One region of the Mesorhizobium sp. B1-1-1 genome, then DNA from elsewhere that is predicted to be linked to it. Evidence: predicted binding sites of a transcription regulator. Region 1 holds the regulator's gene; each other region holds the start of a gene.
The links. Region 1 encodes PhoB, which activates phosphate uptake and scavenging genes when phosphate is short. Its sites were predicted from a motif close to TGTCATNNANCTGTCAT; they were not measured.
Positions count from the first base shown of each region.

Region 2: a site for PhoB is predicted at 1,512-1,528, ahead of FJ986_RS18400 (esterase-like activity of phytase family protein). Genes of this name have one in related genera too.
Region 3: a site for PhoB is predicted at 2,048-2,064, ahead of phnF (phosphonate metabolism transcriptional regulator PhnF). Genes of this name have one in related genera too.

Region 1 covers NZ_VFWW01000015.1:29,110-34,303, reverse strand. The annotation lists gene xylF (D-xylose ABC transporter substrate-binding protein) at 1-893, opposite strand, end outside; gene FJ986_RS26715 (ROK family protein) at 1,153-2,394, shown strand; gene phoB (phosphate regulon transcriptional regulator PhoB) at 2,402-3,091, opposite strand; gene phoU (phosphate signaling complex protein PhoU) at 3,111-3,818, opposite strand; gene pstB (phosphate ABC transporter ATP-binding protein PstB) at 3,844-4,647, opposite strand; gene pstA (phosphate ABC transporter permease PstA) at 4,644-5,194, opposite strand, start outside.
Region 2 covers NZ_VFWW01000008.1:206,888-212,081, forward strand. The annotation lists gene FJ986_RS18395 (FAD-dependent oxidoreductase) at 1-1,337, opposite strand, end outside; gene FJ986_RS18400 (esterase-like activity of phytase family protein) at 1,647-3,137, shown strand; gene FJ986_RS18405 (MATE family efflux transporter) at 3,306-4,778, shown strand; gene FJ986_RS18410 (MFS transporter) at 4,791-5,194, opposite strand, start outside.
Region 3 covers NZ_VFWW01000018.1:33,967-39,160, forward strand. The annotation lists gene FJ986_RS28420 (ABC transporter permease) at 1-75, shown strand, start outside; gene FJ986_RS28425 (zinc-binding alcohol dehydrogenase family protein) at 137-1,156, shown strand; gene phnF (phosphonate metabolism transcriptional regulator PhnF) at 1,276-2,025, opposite strand; gene phnG (phosphonate C-P lyase system protein PhnG) at 2,142-2,603, shown strand; gene phnH (phosphonate C-P lyase system protein PhnH) at 2,603-3,214, shown strand; gene FJ986_RS28445 (carbon-phosphorus lyase complex subunit PhnI) at 3,216-4,328, shown strand; gene FJ986_RS28450 (alpha-D-ribose 1-methylphosphonate 5-phosphate C-P-lyase PhnJ) at 4,325-5,194, shown strand, end outside.

The DNA of each region.
Region 1 (5,194 bases):
GTTGTGAAGTCCTTGACGCCGGCGATATCGGTCATCTTCTTGCCGTCGGCCAGCTGCGAGGCGATCTCGGCGGCATTCTTGCCGAGTTCACGCGCGTCCTTCCACACCGACACGGTCTGCGTGCCGAGCGCGATGCGGTTCAGCGCCGCGTGGTCGCCGTCCTGGCCCGAGACCGGAACGGTACCGGCCAGGCCTTGAGCCGTCAGCGCCGCGACGACGCCGCCGGCAGTGCCGTCATTGGCCGCGACGACCGCGTCGACCTTGTTGTCGTTGGCGGTCAGGAACTGCTCCATGTTCTTCTGCGCATTGGCCGGCAGCCAGCCATCCGTATAGGCTTCGCCGACATTCTTGATCTTGCCGCTGTCGATGGCGTCCTTGAGCACTTCCATGGAGCCCGAGAACAGGAAATCGGCATTCGGATCGGCACCCGAGCCCTTGATGAAGACGTAGTTGCCTTCCGGCTTCACCTTGAACACTTCGCGGGCCTGCATGCGGCCGACTTCCTTGTTGTCGAAGGTCAGATAGAAGACGTCCTTGTTCTCGATCAGGCGGTCATAGCCGACGACCGGAATGCCTTCGTCGAGCGCCTTCTGCACCGCCGGGCCGATGGCGGAGGCGTCCTGCGCCAGGATGATCAGCGAATTGGCGCCCTGGGAGATCAGGCTCTCGACGTCGGTGAGCTGCTTGCCGGGATTGGACTGGGCGTCGGCGGAAATATACTTGTCGCCGGCGGCTTCGATCGCCTTCTTCATGGCGGCCTCGTCGGTCTTCCAGCGCTCTTCCTGGAAGTTCGACCAGGAAACGCCGATGACCTTGTCCTTCGCCTGCGCGACCGACGCGAGCGTCAGCGACATGGCGACACCCGCCAGGATGGCGGCTGTGAATCTCTTCATCTTAATCCTCCCTGCGCCGCGTATGGCGCGACCAAACAGGCCCGTAGGCCGGCACAAAGGCTCTATTTTTTCGAGCCTCGAAAAAACACTGGTCCATCGTCGGAACGCTGTCAACGTCGATTCTGATGTATTTTGATGTCCTCGTGAATTTTTTTCGAGCTCCGGAATAAATAATGACAGCCAAGGCCGGTTCTGCCAGTATTTGACGGTCGTCGGGATCCTGGGGAGAGAACGCGGCGACGGGGAGGATGCGAGAAACATGTCGGTCGGAATCCGCCACGACGATTTGCGCCGACGCAACCGGGCGATGGTGATCGCGGCCGTGCGCCGTGCCGGGCAGCCCTCGCGCACCGAGATTGCCGCGACCACCGGGCTCAGCCATTCCACCATATCGGCGATCTCCTCCGACCTGATTGGCGAAGGCATCCTGGCGCAGAGCAAGCCGAGCGAGGCCGGTGCGCTGAAACGCGGCCGGCCGCAGGTCGGCCTCAGCCTCAACCCTGAAGCCGCGGCGGTGATGACCGTGGTGCTGTCGCTGAATTTTCTCTCCGTCGCCGTCATCGACTATGCCGGCCAGGTGATATCTGAAGAGCAGCGCCGGCTGGACACGCTCACCCTGTCGCGCGAGGCGCTGATCGGCGAATGCGTGGCCATCGTCAGGCGGCGGTTCGAGGATCCCGACCTCGACGTCGGCAGCATCGCCCGTATCGCGCTGGCGATCCAGGGCATCACCGACACGGATGCGCGCACCATGCTGTGGTCGCCGATCACGCCGCAGACCGACATCGCCTTCGCCGACATACTGGAGGCCGAGTTCGGCATTCCCGCCACCATGGAGAACGATTGCAACATGATGGCGGTGGCGCTGCGCTGGCGCGATCCCCAGCGCTACCGCGACGACTTCATCGCCATCCTTTTGTCGCACGGCATCGGCATGGGCTTGGTGCTGAAGGGTGAACTGTTCACCGGCACCCATTCATCCGGAGGCGAGTTCGGCCACATGATCCATCGCCCCGGCGGGGCGCTCTGCCGCTGCGGGCGGCGCGGCTGCGTCGAGGCCTATGCCGGCAACTATGCCATCTGGCGCAACGCGAGGCAGCTTGGCGAGGACACCGAGCCCGTCGACGTCAGCGACGCCGACATGCGCACCCTGGCGGCCTCGGCGCGCGAAAAGGACGGGCCGGAGCGCGAAGCCTACCGCAAGGCCGGCGAGGCGCTGGGTTACGGCCTTGGCAGCCTGTTCGCGCTGATCGATCCGGCGCCGGTCGCCATGGTCGGCGTCAGCGCCGCCGCCTTCGACCTGATCGAGCCGGCTCTGCGCGAGGCCATTGCCCAGACCGCCGGCGGCCAGCACTCGAAATCGATTTCCTTCGACACCGAGCCGAACGAACTGCCACTGATCCGCGAGGGCTGCGCCATGCGCGCGCTGACCTTCGTCGACCAGGAGATTTTCGCGCCGGGGGCACAGGCGAAATCAGGCGTGGGCGAGAACGTTGCGTGACATATCCCTAGTCTTCGCGAATCGCATACCCCGCGCCCCGAATGGTGCGGATCACGTCAGGCATGCGGCCATTGTTGACCGCCTTGCGCAGCCGGCCGACATGCACGTCCACGGTGCGCTCGTCGATATAGATCGTTTCGCCCCAGACATTGTCGAGCAGTTGGCTGCGCGAGAACACGCGGCCGGGATGTCGCATCATGAATTCGAGCAGGCGGAACTCGGTCGGCCCGAGCCGGATCTCGCTTTTCTTGCGGTAGACCCGGTGCGATTCACGGTCGAGCACGATGTCGCCGACCTTGAGCACGCTGGACAGAACTTCGGGCTTGGCGCGGCGCAGCAGCGCCTTGACGCGTGCCATGAATTCCGGCGTTGAGAACGGCTTGACCAGATAGTCGTCGGCGCCGGTGGAGAGACCGCGCACCCGGTCGCTTTCCTCGCCGCGCGCCGTCAGCATGATGATCGGCAGCCGCTCGGTCTCGGGCCGCATCCGGAGACGGCGGCAGAGCTCGATGCCGGACACCGCCGGCACCATCCAGTCGAGCACAAGAAGGTCAGGGACATTCTCCTGCAAGCGGATCTCGGCTTCGTCGCCGCGCGTCACCACCTCTACCTGATAACCCTCCGATTCCAGATTGTAACGGAGCAGCACACCCAGCGGCTCCTCGTCCTCCACCACCATGATGCGTGGCGCGATCATCGACTGGTCACCCCTGCCGTCAAGCCGCTGGCGCCGACATCGCCGTCTCGTCCTGCTTCGGGCGATTGGCGGGCAATTGCGTGCCGGTCAGCACATAATAGGCATTTTCGGCAATGTTGGTCACGTGATCGCCGATGCGCTCGAGATTCTTGGCGCAGAACAAAAGATGCGTGCAGGCGGTGATGTTGCGCGGATCCTCCATCATGTAGGTCAGCAGCTCGCGGAAGACCGACGTGTATTTGACGTCGATGCGTTCATCGTCGGCGCGCAGCTTCGCAAGTGCCGCGGCATCGCGCGCCGCATACTCCTCGATCACGCCTTGCACCTGGATCAGCACAAGCTGCGCCATGGCGTCGATGGAGTGCGACAGGTCGCGCGGCGTGGCGGCAAGGCCGACGGTGCCGACGCGCTTGGCGATGTTCTTGGCGAGATCGCCGATGCGTTCGAGATCGCCCGCCATGCGGATCGAGCCGACGACATGGCGCAGATCGTCCGCCATGGGCTGCCGCTTGGCGATCAGGGTGATGGCGCGGTCGTCGAGTTCGCGCTGGCGCGCGTCCATGATGGCGTCGTCGGAGACGACGCGCTGGGCGAGCGCGTTGTCGGAATTCAGGAGCGCCTTGGTGGCGCCGCCGACCATCGATGAGGCGAGATCGCCCATGTCGCGGATCAGCCTGCTGATCTGTCCGAGATCTTCGTCAAAGGCTGCGACTGTGTGTTCGGCCATGATCTTGGTCCTCGTATGCCTGGGATCAGCCGAAGCGGCCGGTGATATAGTCCTGCGTGCGCTTCTCGCGGGGCGATGTGAAGATCTTCTCGGTGCGGTCGAACTCGACCAACTCGCCCAGATACATGAACGCGGTCTGCTTCGACACGCGCGCCGCCTGCTGCATGTTGTGGGTGACGATGACGATCGTATAGTCGGCCTGCAGCTCATCGATCAGCTCCTCGATCTTGGCGGTCGACAGCGGATCGAGCGCCGAGGCAGGCTCGTCGAGCAGGATGACCTCCGGCTTCACCGCCACCGTGCGGGCGATGCAGAGGCGCTGCTGCTGGCCGCCCGAAAGGCTGAGGCCGCTGGCGTTGAGCTTGTCCTTGACCTCGCTCCACAGTGCCGCGCGCTTCAGCGCCTGCTCGACACGGCCGTCCATCTCCGCCTTGCTGAGCTTCTCATAGAGCCTGACGCCGAAGGCGATGTTCTCGTAGATCGACATCGGGAACGGCGTCGGCTTCTGGAACACCATGCCGATCTTGGTCCTGAGCAGGTTGAGGTCCTGCGAGCGGTCGAGGATATTCTGGCCGTCGAGCAGCACCTGGCCCTCGGCGCTCTGCCTCGGGTAGAGCTCGTAGATGCGGTTGAAGACGCGCAGCAGCGTCGACTTCCCGCAGCCCGAAGGCCCGATGAAGGCGGTGACGCTGCGCTCGGGCAGCGACAGGCTGATATCCTTCAGCGCCTTCGACTGGCCATAGTAGAAATTGAGATTCTTGACCTCGATCTTGGCTTTCTCGACCGCGACTTCGGGCGTGTTCAATTCGGTGGACAACATCGGTTTCATCTGTCCTCTCTGCGTCCGGTAAGGCTGCGGGCGAAGATGCTCAGCCCGAGAACCGTAAGGGTGATTATGAGTGCGCCGGTCCACGCCAGCTGCTGCCATTCCTCGTAGGGGCTGAGAGCGAACTGGAAGATGGTGACGGGCAGGCTGGCCATCGGCGCATTGAGATTACTCGACCAGAACTGGTTGTTGAGCGCCGTGAAGAGCAGCGGCGCCGTCTCGCCGGAAATGCGGGCGATGGCCAGCAATATGCCGGTGACGATGCCCGACAGCGCCGCACGGTAGGCGACCGAGCGGATGACCACCCAGCGCGGCGCGCCGATCGCGGCGCCGGCCTCGCGCAGGGCGTTCGGCACGAGGTTGAGCATGTCCTCGGTGGTGCGCACGACGACCGGGATGACCAGGATGGCCAGCGCGACGGCACCGGCGATCGCCGAGAAATGTCCCATCGGCCGCACCAGCAGCTCGTAGACGAACAGGCCGACGATGATCGAGGGTGCCGACAGCAGGATGTCGTTGATGAAGCGCACGACGGTGGTGAGGCGCGAGA
Region 2 (5,194 bases), on a different contig from region 1:
GCGGGGATTTCCAGCCCCCAGGAGGCCGTCCATTCGCAGCCCGCCGCACTCATGCCGTCATAGGCGCCGGGGCGTTTCAGCGGCCGGCCCGCAGGCAGCCGTTCGTTGGGAAAGGTCATGACGAAACGACGAGAATAAAACTGTCGCGTCGTCTGCCTGAGATATTCCCGGTTTGCGGCGAAGGCGCCGTAGCGGGCGATGTCCATGCCGAAAATGTCGGCCTGCGGCTCGCCGTAAATCATCCACTCGGCCAGCGACTTGCCGACGCCGCCGCCCTGGCTGAAGCCGGCCATGACGCCGCAGGCGACCCAGTAATTCTTCAGGCCGCGGACCGGCCCGACGATCGGATTGCCGTCCGGGGTGAAGGTGAAGGCGCCGTTGACCCATTTGCGGATGCCTGCCGTCGCCAGGCAAGGGAAGCGCTCATGCGCCTTGGCAAGTTCCGGGCCGATGCGGTCGATGTCTTCGGGGATGAGCTCGATGCCGTAATCCCACGGCGCGCCGTCCATGTTCCAGTGCTTCGGGTTCTGCTCGTAGACGCCGAGCAGCACGCCCTTGCGCTCCTGCCGCAGATAGGAAAAGCCGTCGAGATCGACGGCCAGGCCGATCTCCTTGTCGAGGGCAGCGACTTCCGGAATGTCCTCGGTGACGAAATAATGGTGCTCCATCGGCGTCACCGGCAGTTCAACCCCGGCCATGCGGCCGAGTTGCTTGGCCCACAACCCGCCGGCATTCACGACATGCTCGGCGGTGATGGTGCGTTGCTCTGTGACCACGTCCCAATGGCCGTCGGCGCGCGCCTTCAGCTCGACCACGCGGTTGCGCAGGATCACGTCGGCGCCGCGCTTCTTGGCGGCACCGACATACGCATGCGTCGTGCCGTAAGGGTCGAGATGGCCCTCGTTGGAATCGTAGAGGCCGCCAAGCACGCCGGTGACGTCGACGATCGGGCAGATCGCCTTGATCTCGTCAGGCGTCACCAGCCGGGCGGTCTCGATGCCGACCGACTGGAATACCGCCCAGGCCGATTTCAGCCACTCCCAGCGCGCCGGATCGCTGGCGATGTTGACGCCGCCGGTCATGTGCAGGCCGACGTCCTGGCCGGATTCGGCCTCGATCTCGCGGTAAAGGTTGATGGTGTAATCCTGCAGCGCGGCGACATTGGGGTCGGCATTGAGCGCGTGGAACCCCGCCGCCGCATGCCAAGTCGACCCCGCCGTCAGTTCGGCGCGCTCGATCAGCGCCACATCCGACCAGCCGAACCGCGCCAGGTGATAGAGCACCGAAGCGCCCACCACTCCTCCCCCGATGACGACTGCGCGGTAGTGAGACTTCAAGGCTTCCCTCCCCGGACTGTCCGAAACCGGCACCATATACGTACTGTACATAAGTGTCTAGTACTGCGAACAGCTCCTGGACGCTGTCGAACCTGTGTTGGAACGATCGATTTTCCGGCGCGGCCGCACTTCCCCAGCAGCGTCGCGGCGGGCCGACGCGAATGCGTCACCAACTGTCATGCAAGCATCATGTTCGCGCCTTAGACCGCTTGCCGAGGGCACAAGCGGCCCTCCAGGGCGGCAGCCTCGCCGCCGCCAGGCAACCTCAGAATTCCGCCGTCCCGGCGCTTTGTCATCAAGGGGATATCCATGACGCATCTACGCTCATTCTCGTTGCGGCTGCTGGTCGCCGCGCTGGCGGCCTCGGCCGTTTCGCTGCCCGCCTTCGCCGACAGCTCGGCCAGCGTCGGCGGCGCCAGTTTCGTCAACAAGGGGCTGGTGGGGGTTGGCCGCATCCCGGCCGGCCAGCGCGACAGGTTCGGCGAGACCTTCGGCTCCGGCTCCGGCATGTCGATCGACACCGCGGGCTGGACGCATGATGCCGGCACCTACAGAGGCTCGCTGTGGCTGCTGCCCGACCGCGGTTATAACGTCGTCGGTACCACCGACTACCGGCCGCGCCTCAACACGATCAACATCGAGTTCGCCCCGGTGGCGCCAGGTGCCGCGCCCGCGGCCGGCCAGGAGCAGACCGGCGTCAAGGCGACGCTCGCCGACACCATGCTCCTGACCGACGACAAGGGCGCCGACGCCAGCGGTCTCGACCCGCTGAACGGCGTGCGTCCCGCCGCCGGCGACATGCCTGTCCTGCCGCAGGCCGACAATGGCAAGCTCGCGCTCGACAACGAGGCGATCGTGCGGCTGCCCGACGGCACCATGCTCGTCTCCGACGAATACGGTCCCGACATCTACCGCTTCTCCGCCGACGGCCGTCTGATGTCGGCGACCCAGCCTCCGGCCGCGCTCGTGCCGATGCGCCACGGCACGGCCAATTTTGCTTCCGACAATCCGGGCCCAGGTGCTGCCGAACCCGACCCAAAGGATCCCGAAACCGGCCGCCAGAACAATCAGGGCCTCGAAGGCATGGCAATGACGCCGGACGGCAAGTTCGTAATCGCGGTCTTGCAGTCGGCGACCCGGCAGGACGGCGGCGATTCGGCCTCGACGCGCCAGAACACCAGGGCGCTGATCTATGACGCCTCCGATCTTGCCCATCTCAAGCTGGCACATGAATATGTCGTGCCGCTGCCGGTGTTCAAGGACGCCAAGGGCAAGACCAAGGTGGCTGCGCAAAGCGAGATCGTGGCGCTGTCGGATACCGCTTTCCTGATGCTGGCGCGCGACAGCGGCAACGGCCAGGGCCTGAAGGGCGAGGAGTCGCTGTATCGCAAGATCGACATTGTCGACCTTTCCGGCGCGACCGACATCGCCGGCGGTCCCTTCGATGCCGCCGACAAGCCGGTGGCGCCCAAGGGCGTGCTCGATCCGTCGGTGACGCCGGCAAGGCTGACGCCGTTCATCGACATCAACGACAAGGCCGAGCTTGCCCGCTTCGGCCTGCACAATGGCGCGCCCAACGACAAGGACAACCTCTCGGAGAAGTGGGAAGCGATGTCGCTGGCAAGCGTGCTCGATCCGAAGCTGCCCGACGACTATTTCCTGTTCGTCGCCAACGACAACGATTTCCTCGCCCAGGACGGTTTCCAGGTCGGCGCGCCCTACAAGGCCGAGGACGGCGCCGATGTCGACACCATGTTCCTTGTCTTTCAGGTCACGCTTCCCGGCCTCGCCAGGAAGTAAGCATCTTGCAGGAGGCGCCGCCTGGCGCCTCCTGCCCGACAAGCTTGATCGGATGCACGACGGCGTGCCTTGCCCGCCGTCGCTCCTTTCGCAAGGGTGCATCCCGGTCGGGCCTGCGGTATCCTGCGTGCCGGACTCAAAAGAACCAGCTTTGCCGGATTGCCCGCCATGGATGAAAAGATGCCCGCGCGCCGGCGCACCGGTGACCTGACCAGCGGCCCCATTCCGCGCACGCTCCTGCTGTTCGCCCTGCCGGTGCTCGGCTCCAACGTGCTGCAATCGCTCAACGGCTCTGTAAACGCCGTCTGGGTCGGCCGCTTCCTCGGCGAATCCGCGCTCACCGCCACCTCCAATGCCAATCTGGTGCTGTTCCTCATCCTCGGCACCGTGTTCGGCATTGGCATGGCGGCCACCATACTGGTGGCGCAATCGGTCGGCGCCCGCGACCTGCCCGAGGCGCGCCGCATCGTCGGCACCAGCGCCACCTTCTTCTTCTTCGTCTCGGTGCTGTTCGCCGTCTGCGGCTGGATTTGGGTGGACGCCATTCTGGGCGCGCTCGGCACACCGCCCGACGCCTTGCCGCTGGCGCGCTCCTATTTGCGCATCATCTTCGTCGCCGTGCCGATGATGAACCTTCTGTCCTTTGTCATGACGGTGCTGCGCGGCGCCGGCGATTCGCGCACGCCGTTCTTTTTTATGGCGCTCGCCGTCGTGCTCGACATCATCTTGAACCCACTGCTCATCCGCGGCATCGGGCCGTTTCCAGAGCTCGGCATCGCCGGCTCGGCGACCTCGACGCTTGTGGGCCAGACGGTGAGCGTCATTGCCATCCTGATCGTGCTCTATGTCCGTAAGCATCCGCTGCGTCTGGCCGGCGCCAATCTGGCGCTGCTGCGGCCGGACCCCGCCTTGCTGCGCGTCGTCGTCTTCAAGGGCGTTCCGATGGGTTTGCAGATGATCGTGATTTCGGCCGCGGCCCTGACGGTGATGGGCATCGTCAATTCCTACGGTTCGCAGGTGGCCGCCGCCTACGGCATCGCCGCGCAGTTATGGACCTACATCCAGATGCCCGCGCTCGCCATCGGCGCGGCCGTGTCCTCGATGGCGGCGCAGAACGTCGGCGCCGGCCGCTGGGACCGCATCAGCCGCATCGCAGCGTCAGGCGTCGGCTTCAACCTGGTGCTGACCGGTGCTCTCGTGGCACTTCTATGGGTCTTCGATCGCTCGATCCTCAGCCTGTTCCTGAGCCGCGACAGCGCGGCGATAGACATCGCCGCTCACATCAACAACGTCGCGTCCTGGTCGTTCATCCTGTTCGGCGTCACCATCGTGCTGTTCGCCACCGTGCGCGCCACGGGCGCCGTGATGCCGCCGCTGGTCATCCTGGTGATCTCGGTGCTGGTCGTGCGCACCGGCTTTGCCTATTTCATGCGGGATGTGATCGGCGAGGAAGCGCTGTGGTGGAGTTTCCCGGCCGGCTCGATCACCTCCCTGCTGCTGGCCGCGGCCTACTACCGTCTCGGCGGCTGGCGCACCCTGCACATGATCGAGAACCGGCCGGCCGCCGGCGAGCCGCCCGACACCGGGCTCGGCGTGCCGCGCCAGCGCGCGCATTTTTCCCCAGAGACGCCGAACGGCTGAAGCTGGCCGCTCTCAAGGCCTGTTTTTCAACCCAAAGCCCAGCGCGACCAGCGCAAACACGATGATCATGCCGGCGAACGCCAGGCTGGCCGCGATGGGGCTGGCATAGGTCGAGATGATGCCAATACCGATGACGGGCAAGGCATTGCCGATAAAGCAGCAAATGAAGAAGCTGGATACCACTTCGGCGCGGCGATCCTCCGGTGCGATCTCGTTCACCACCTGCAGGCTACCACGATAGCCGAGTGCGGCCGTCACGCCGCAGCAGGCGGTGGCGGCGATCATCAGCGCCATCGACGCCAGCATCTGCGCCGCCACCACCATGAGGATGCTGGGAATCATCAACGCCAGCGCGGTCAGCATGGCCTTGCCGCTCCGCATTTGCTTCAGCGCTACGATGCTGAGCGCGGTGACGA
Region 3 (5,194 bases), on a different contig from region 1:
CAGCGCGTCATCACCGGCATGTTGATCATCGTCATCGTCTACTTCGACGGCCTGCGCCGCCGAGGTGGCAAGTAAAATCGATCGCCGGCCGGGTCGAAAATCCGCCGACGATTCCATGAACCGACTGGATTGAAGCATGAAAGCCGTTGTCTGCCGTTCGCCCGGCGACCTTGTCGTGGAAGACCGTCCCGCGGCTGGCTCGCCGCCTCCCGGCTGGGCGCTGGTGGCGGTCAGCCATGTCGGCATCTGCGGCACCGACTACCACATCTTCGAGGGCAAGCATCCCTTCCTCGCCTACCCCCGCATCATGGGCCATGAAGTGTCGGGGACCATCGTCGAGGCGGGCGAAGGCGTTGGTCTTGCCACGGGCGAGCCGGTCATCATCAATCCCTATCTGGCGTGCGGCAAATGCATCGCCTGCCGGCACGGTAAACCCAATTGCTGTGTCCGGATCGAAGTGCTCGGCGTGCATCGCGACGGCGCCATGTGCGAACAGATCCTTGTCCCGGAACAAAACCTCTATCCAGCCAACGGCCTGTCGTTGGCCGATGCCGCGGCCGTCGAATTCCTGGCCATCGGCGCCCATGCGGTGCGGCGCTCGCGTGCCGATCCCGGCGCACGGACGCTCGTCATCGGCGCCGGACCGATCGGGCTCGGCACCGCCATCTTCGCCCGCATCGCCGGGCTCGACGTGACGCTGCTCGACATGAGCAGCGAAAGGCTCGGCTTCGCCGCCAATGAACTCGGCTTCAAGACCCTCGACGGGTCGCGCGGCGCGGCATCCGATCTGGTCAGCGAAGCGACATCAGGCGAAGGCTTCGACGTGGTCTTCGACGCCACCGGGAACACCGGCTCGGTGCAGTCGGCCTTCGCTCATGTCGCGCATGGCGGGACATTGGTGCTGGTCAGCGTCGTGAAGGACGACATCGCCTTTTCCGACCCCGAGTTCCACAAGCGCGAGATGACGCTTGTCGGCAGCCGCAATGCCTTGAGGGCCGATTTCGACCACGTCGCCGCTTCGATCCGCGATGGCGCGGTGCCGCTGGCCAAGCTCGTCACCCACCGCACCACGCTTGCCGACACGCCACGTGACCTCGCCCGCTGGGCGCATGAGAAATCCGGCCTGATCAAGGCCGTGATCGAGGTGGGGGCATAAGATGGCAGGCGGTGAACCCGGCCTGAGTTGACGACGCCCCGCGCAGGTCGACCCCCAAACGCCAAGCCGCTGACAACCGAGCTGGTCTGGTACCAGCGTTAGTATAAGGCCGACACGCCCTACAGCGCCGACAGTTTCAGCTCCACCCGCTCCGCCGGGAAGCGCGCCTCGGCGAATTGGATCGGCCGGCCGTCCGGCGTCATGTTGACGGCCACCGTGACCAGCACGATGCCGCCCGGCTGCAGATCGAGGTCGGCGAGGTCGGAAGCATCGGCGTGACGCGCCGACAGCACCGTCGATTGCCTGAGATAATCGTCTATGCCGAAACGCTTGAGCGATGCGGTGATCGACCCGGTCTCGGCCATGGCCACATCGATGCCGGCGAAGCGCCTGGCGTCGAACCAGCCGGAAGCGCGCGACACCGGCTTCCCATCGGCCTCGCCGCGCGTCTCCAGGCGAATCACATCCGATCCCCTGGCAAGGCCCAGGGCTTCGGCGACGCGCCGGCTGGCCGGCTCGACCGATGAGGACAGGAGCACGATATGCCGCTCCGACGCCTGGCCCTGCAAGCCGGTTGAAAATCGCGTGCGCGCGCCGATCGGATAGGACAGCCGCTTGCGCGACAGCACGAAAGTGCCGCGCCCCTGCTCGGCCCGCAGTACCCCGTCTTGCACGAGCGCCGCGATGGCGCTGCGCACCGTGTGACGGTTGACGCCATAGCGCTCGGCCAGCGCCACCTCCGGCGGCAGCGCGGCATTCTCCGCGAAATCGCCGGCAGCGATCGATTGCAGGATTCGGTCGGCGATCTGGCGCCACAACGAGACGCCGCTGCGCCGCTCGATACCGTCAGCCACGTGTTTTCCGTTCACGGTTTCGCCCCTGGCCGGCCCCTGTCACGCACCCGTCATGGACTCGCGTTAGGTAATGGGTATAATTCGTATGGTTGTCTATATCAATAGACAAATTAGAAGCAAGGATGTTGCTCATGCGAGGACAGGAAGCGCGCGACCAGGCCGAACGCAAGGCGGCCATGGCAACCCTGGCGCAGTCCAGCGGCGACGACATCGTTCGCCTCTGGAACGAATCCGGCCTGCCTGCCGAGGCCGAACTGCTGCGCGGTCCCGAGACCGGCCTGGTCACCATGCGCGGCCGCATCGGCGGCGGCGGCGCGCCGTTCAATGTCGGCGAGGCCACCGTGACCCGCGCCACAGTGCGCCTGCCGTCCGGACAGGTCGGCCATTGCTATGCGCTCGGCCGCGACAAGCAGAAGGCGAAGCTGGCGGCCATCGCCGACGCGCTGTGGCAGGACCCCGCCCACCGAGAGGCGGTCGAAACGGGCCTTCTCGCGCCGCTGCGGGCTGCCTTGACCACGGCACGAGAAAGGCGCCGCGCCGAAACGGCGGCAACGAAGGTGGATTTCTTCACCATGGTTCGCGGAGAAGATTGATGGATATCGCAGCGCAATCGATCGAGGGCGGGTTCGCCGATCCGGTGTTCAACGCCCAGACGGTGTTTCGCGCCGTCATGGACGCAATGGCGCGGCCGGGCAGCGTGCAACCCTTGCCGGCCCTGGCCCGCCCGCCGGCGCCGCTTTCGGCGACATCGGGCGCGGTTGCGCTGGCATTGTGCGACAATGACACGCCGCTCTGGCTCGACCCGGCCCTGCATGCCTCGGCAGCGGTCATGTCCTGGCTCGGCTTTCACAGCGGCGCGCCGCTGGCCAACACCCCGGCCGACGCGCATTTCGCCTTTGTGGCCTCGCCGGCCGAGATGATGGCGCTCGACGGTTTCTCGCAAGGCACGCAGGACTATCCCGACCGCTCGACCACATTGATCCTGCAGGTCGGCGATCTCACGTCAGGCACGCCGCTGCTGCTCGAAGGTCCTGGCATCGAGAAGACGGCGACGATCGCGCCGGCCCTCATGCCGCGTCATTTCATCGAGCAGTGGAAGCAGAACATCAACCGCTTTCCGCGCGGCGTCGACATCATCCTGGCGGCACATGACAGCCTCGCCTGCCTGCCGCGTACGACACGCATCAAGACGACGGAGGCCTAGCATGTATGTCGCGGTAAAAGGCGGCGAAGCTGCAATCGCCAACGCCCACAGCCTGCTCGCCGACCGTCGGCGCGGTGACCGCTCGGTACCGGCACTGCGCCTCGACCAGATCGTCGAACAGCTGGCGCTCGGCGTCGACCGGGTGATGAGCGAAGGCTCGCTTTACGATCGCGAACTCGCCGCACTCGCTATCGTGCAGGCGCGCGGCGACATGATCGAGGCGATCTTCCTGGTGCGGGCCTACCGCACCACGCTGCCGCGCTTTGGCTATACAAATGCCATCGACACCGCCACCATGCTGGTCGAACGCCGCGTTTCGGCGACCTACAAGGACCTGCCCGGCGGCCAGTTGCTTGGGCCCACCTTCGACTACACGCACCGGCTGCTCGATCCCGAGCTTGCCGCCGGCGCCGATGTCGCCGCGCCCTTGCGGCGCGAGACGGAAGCGCAGGCAATGCCGCGCGTCTCGGCGATCCTTGCCCGCGAAGGGCTGATCGAGCCGGACGGAGACATGCCTCAGGACCATGTCCCCGGCGACATCACCCGCGAGCCGCTGGAGTTCCCGATGGCTCGCGACATCCGCCTGCAGGCGCTGTCGCGCGGCGACGAGGGGTTCCTGCTGGCGCTCGGCTATTCCACGCAGCGCGGCTATGCCCGCAACCATCCCTTCGTCGGCGAGATCCGCATCGGCGAGGTCGAGCTGGAGCTCGACGTGCCCGAACTGCCTTTCGCCGTGCCGCTCGGCACGGTGCGCGTTACCGAATGCCAGATGGTCAATCAGTTCAAGGGCTCGGCAAAGGCACCACCGCAATTCACCCGCGGCTATGGCCTGGTCTTCGGCCAGAGCGAGCGCAAGGCGATGGCCATGGCACTCTGCGACCGCGCTCTTCGTGCAAGCGAACTCGGCGAGGACATTGTCGCCGCCGCCCAGGACGAGGAATTCGTCATCTCGCACTCCGACAACGTCCAGGCGACCGGCTTCGTCGAACATCTGAAGCTGCCGCATTATGTCGACTTCCAGGCCGAACTCGACCTCGTGCGCCGCATGCGCGCCGAGTACGACGCCCGCGAAAATCCCAGCAAGATTGAAGAGAAGAAAGAGGCCGCGGAATGAGCGCGCAACCGACCGACATCGCCGCCTATAACTTCGCTTATCTCGACGAACAGACCAAGCGGATGATCCGTCGCGCGATCCTCAAGGGCATCGCCATTCCCGGCTATCAGGTGCCGTTCGCCTCGCGCGAAATGCCGATGCCCTATGGCTGGGGCACCGGCGGCGTCCAGGTTACCGCTTCGATCATCGGCCCCGACGATGTGCTGAAGGTCATCGACCAGGGCGCCGACGACACCACCAATGCGGTCTCGATCCGCGCCTTCTTCAAGAAGGTCGCCAATGTCGCGGTGACGACCGACACGGCCAGCGCCAGCATCATCCAGACCCGCCATCGCATTCCCGAACATCCGCTCGCCGCGGGCCAGGTGCTGGTCTACCAGGTGCCGATCCCCGAGCCCCTGCGCTTTCTCGAGCCGCGCGAGACCGAAACGCGCAAGATGCATGCGCTGGAGGAATACGGCCTCATGCATGTGAAGCTCTACGAGGACATCGCCAAGCACGGCCGCATCGCCACCACCTACGCCTATCCGGTGAAGGTCGAGGGCCGCTATGTGATGGACCCGTCGCCGACGCCGAAATTCGACAATCCCAAGATGCACCGCTCGCCGGCTTTGCAGCTGTTCGGCGCCGGCCGCGAGAAGCGCATCTATGCGCTGCCGCCCTTCACTGATGTGGTCAGCCTCGACTTCGAGGATCATCCGTTCGAGGTGCAGACCTTCGACCAGCCCTGCGCGTTGTGCGGCGCCGAGAACGTTTATCTCGACGAGGTCATCCTCGACGACCACGGCGGCCACATGTTCGTCTGCTCCGACACCGACCACTGCGAGAAGCGGCGCAGCACCCCTACCTCCCCCTTGTGGGGAGGT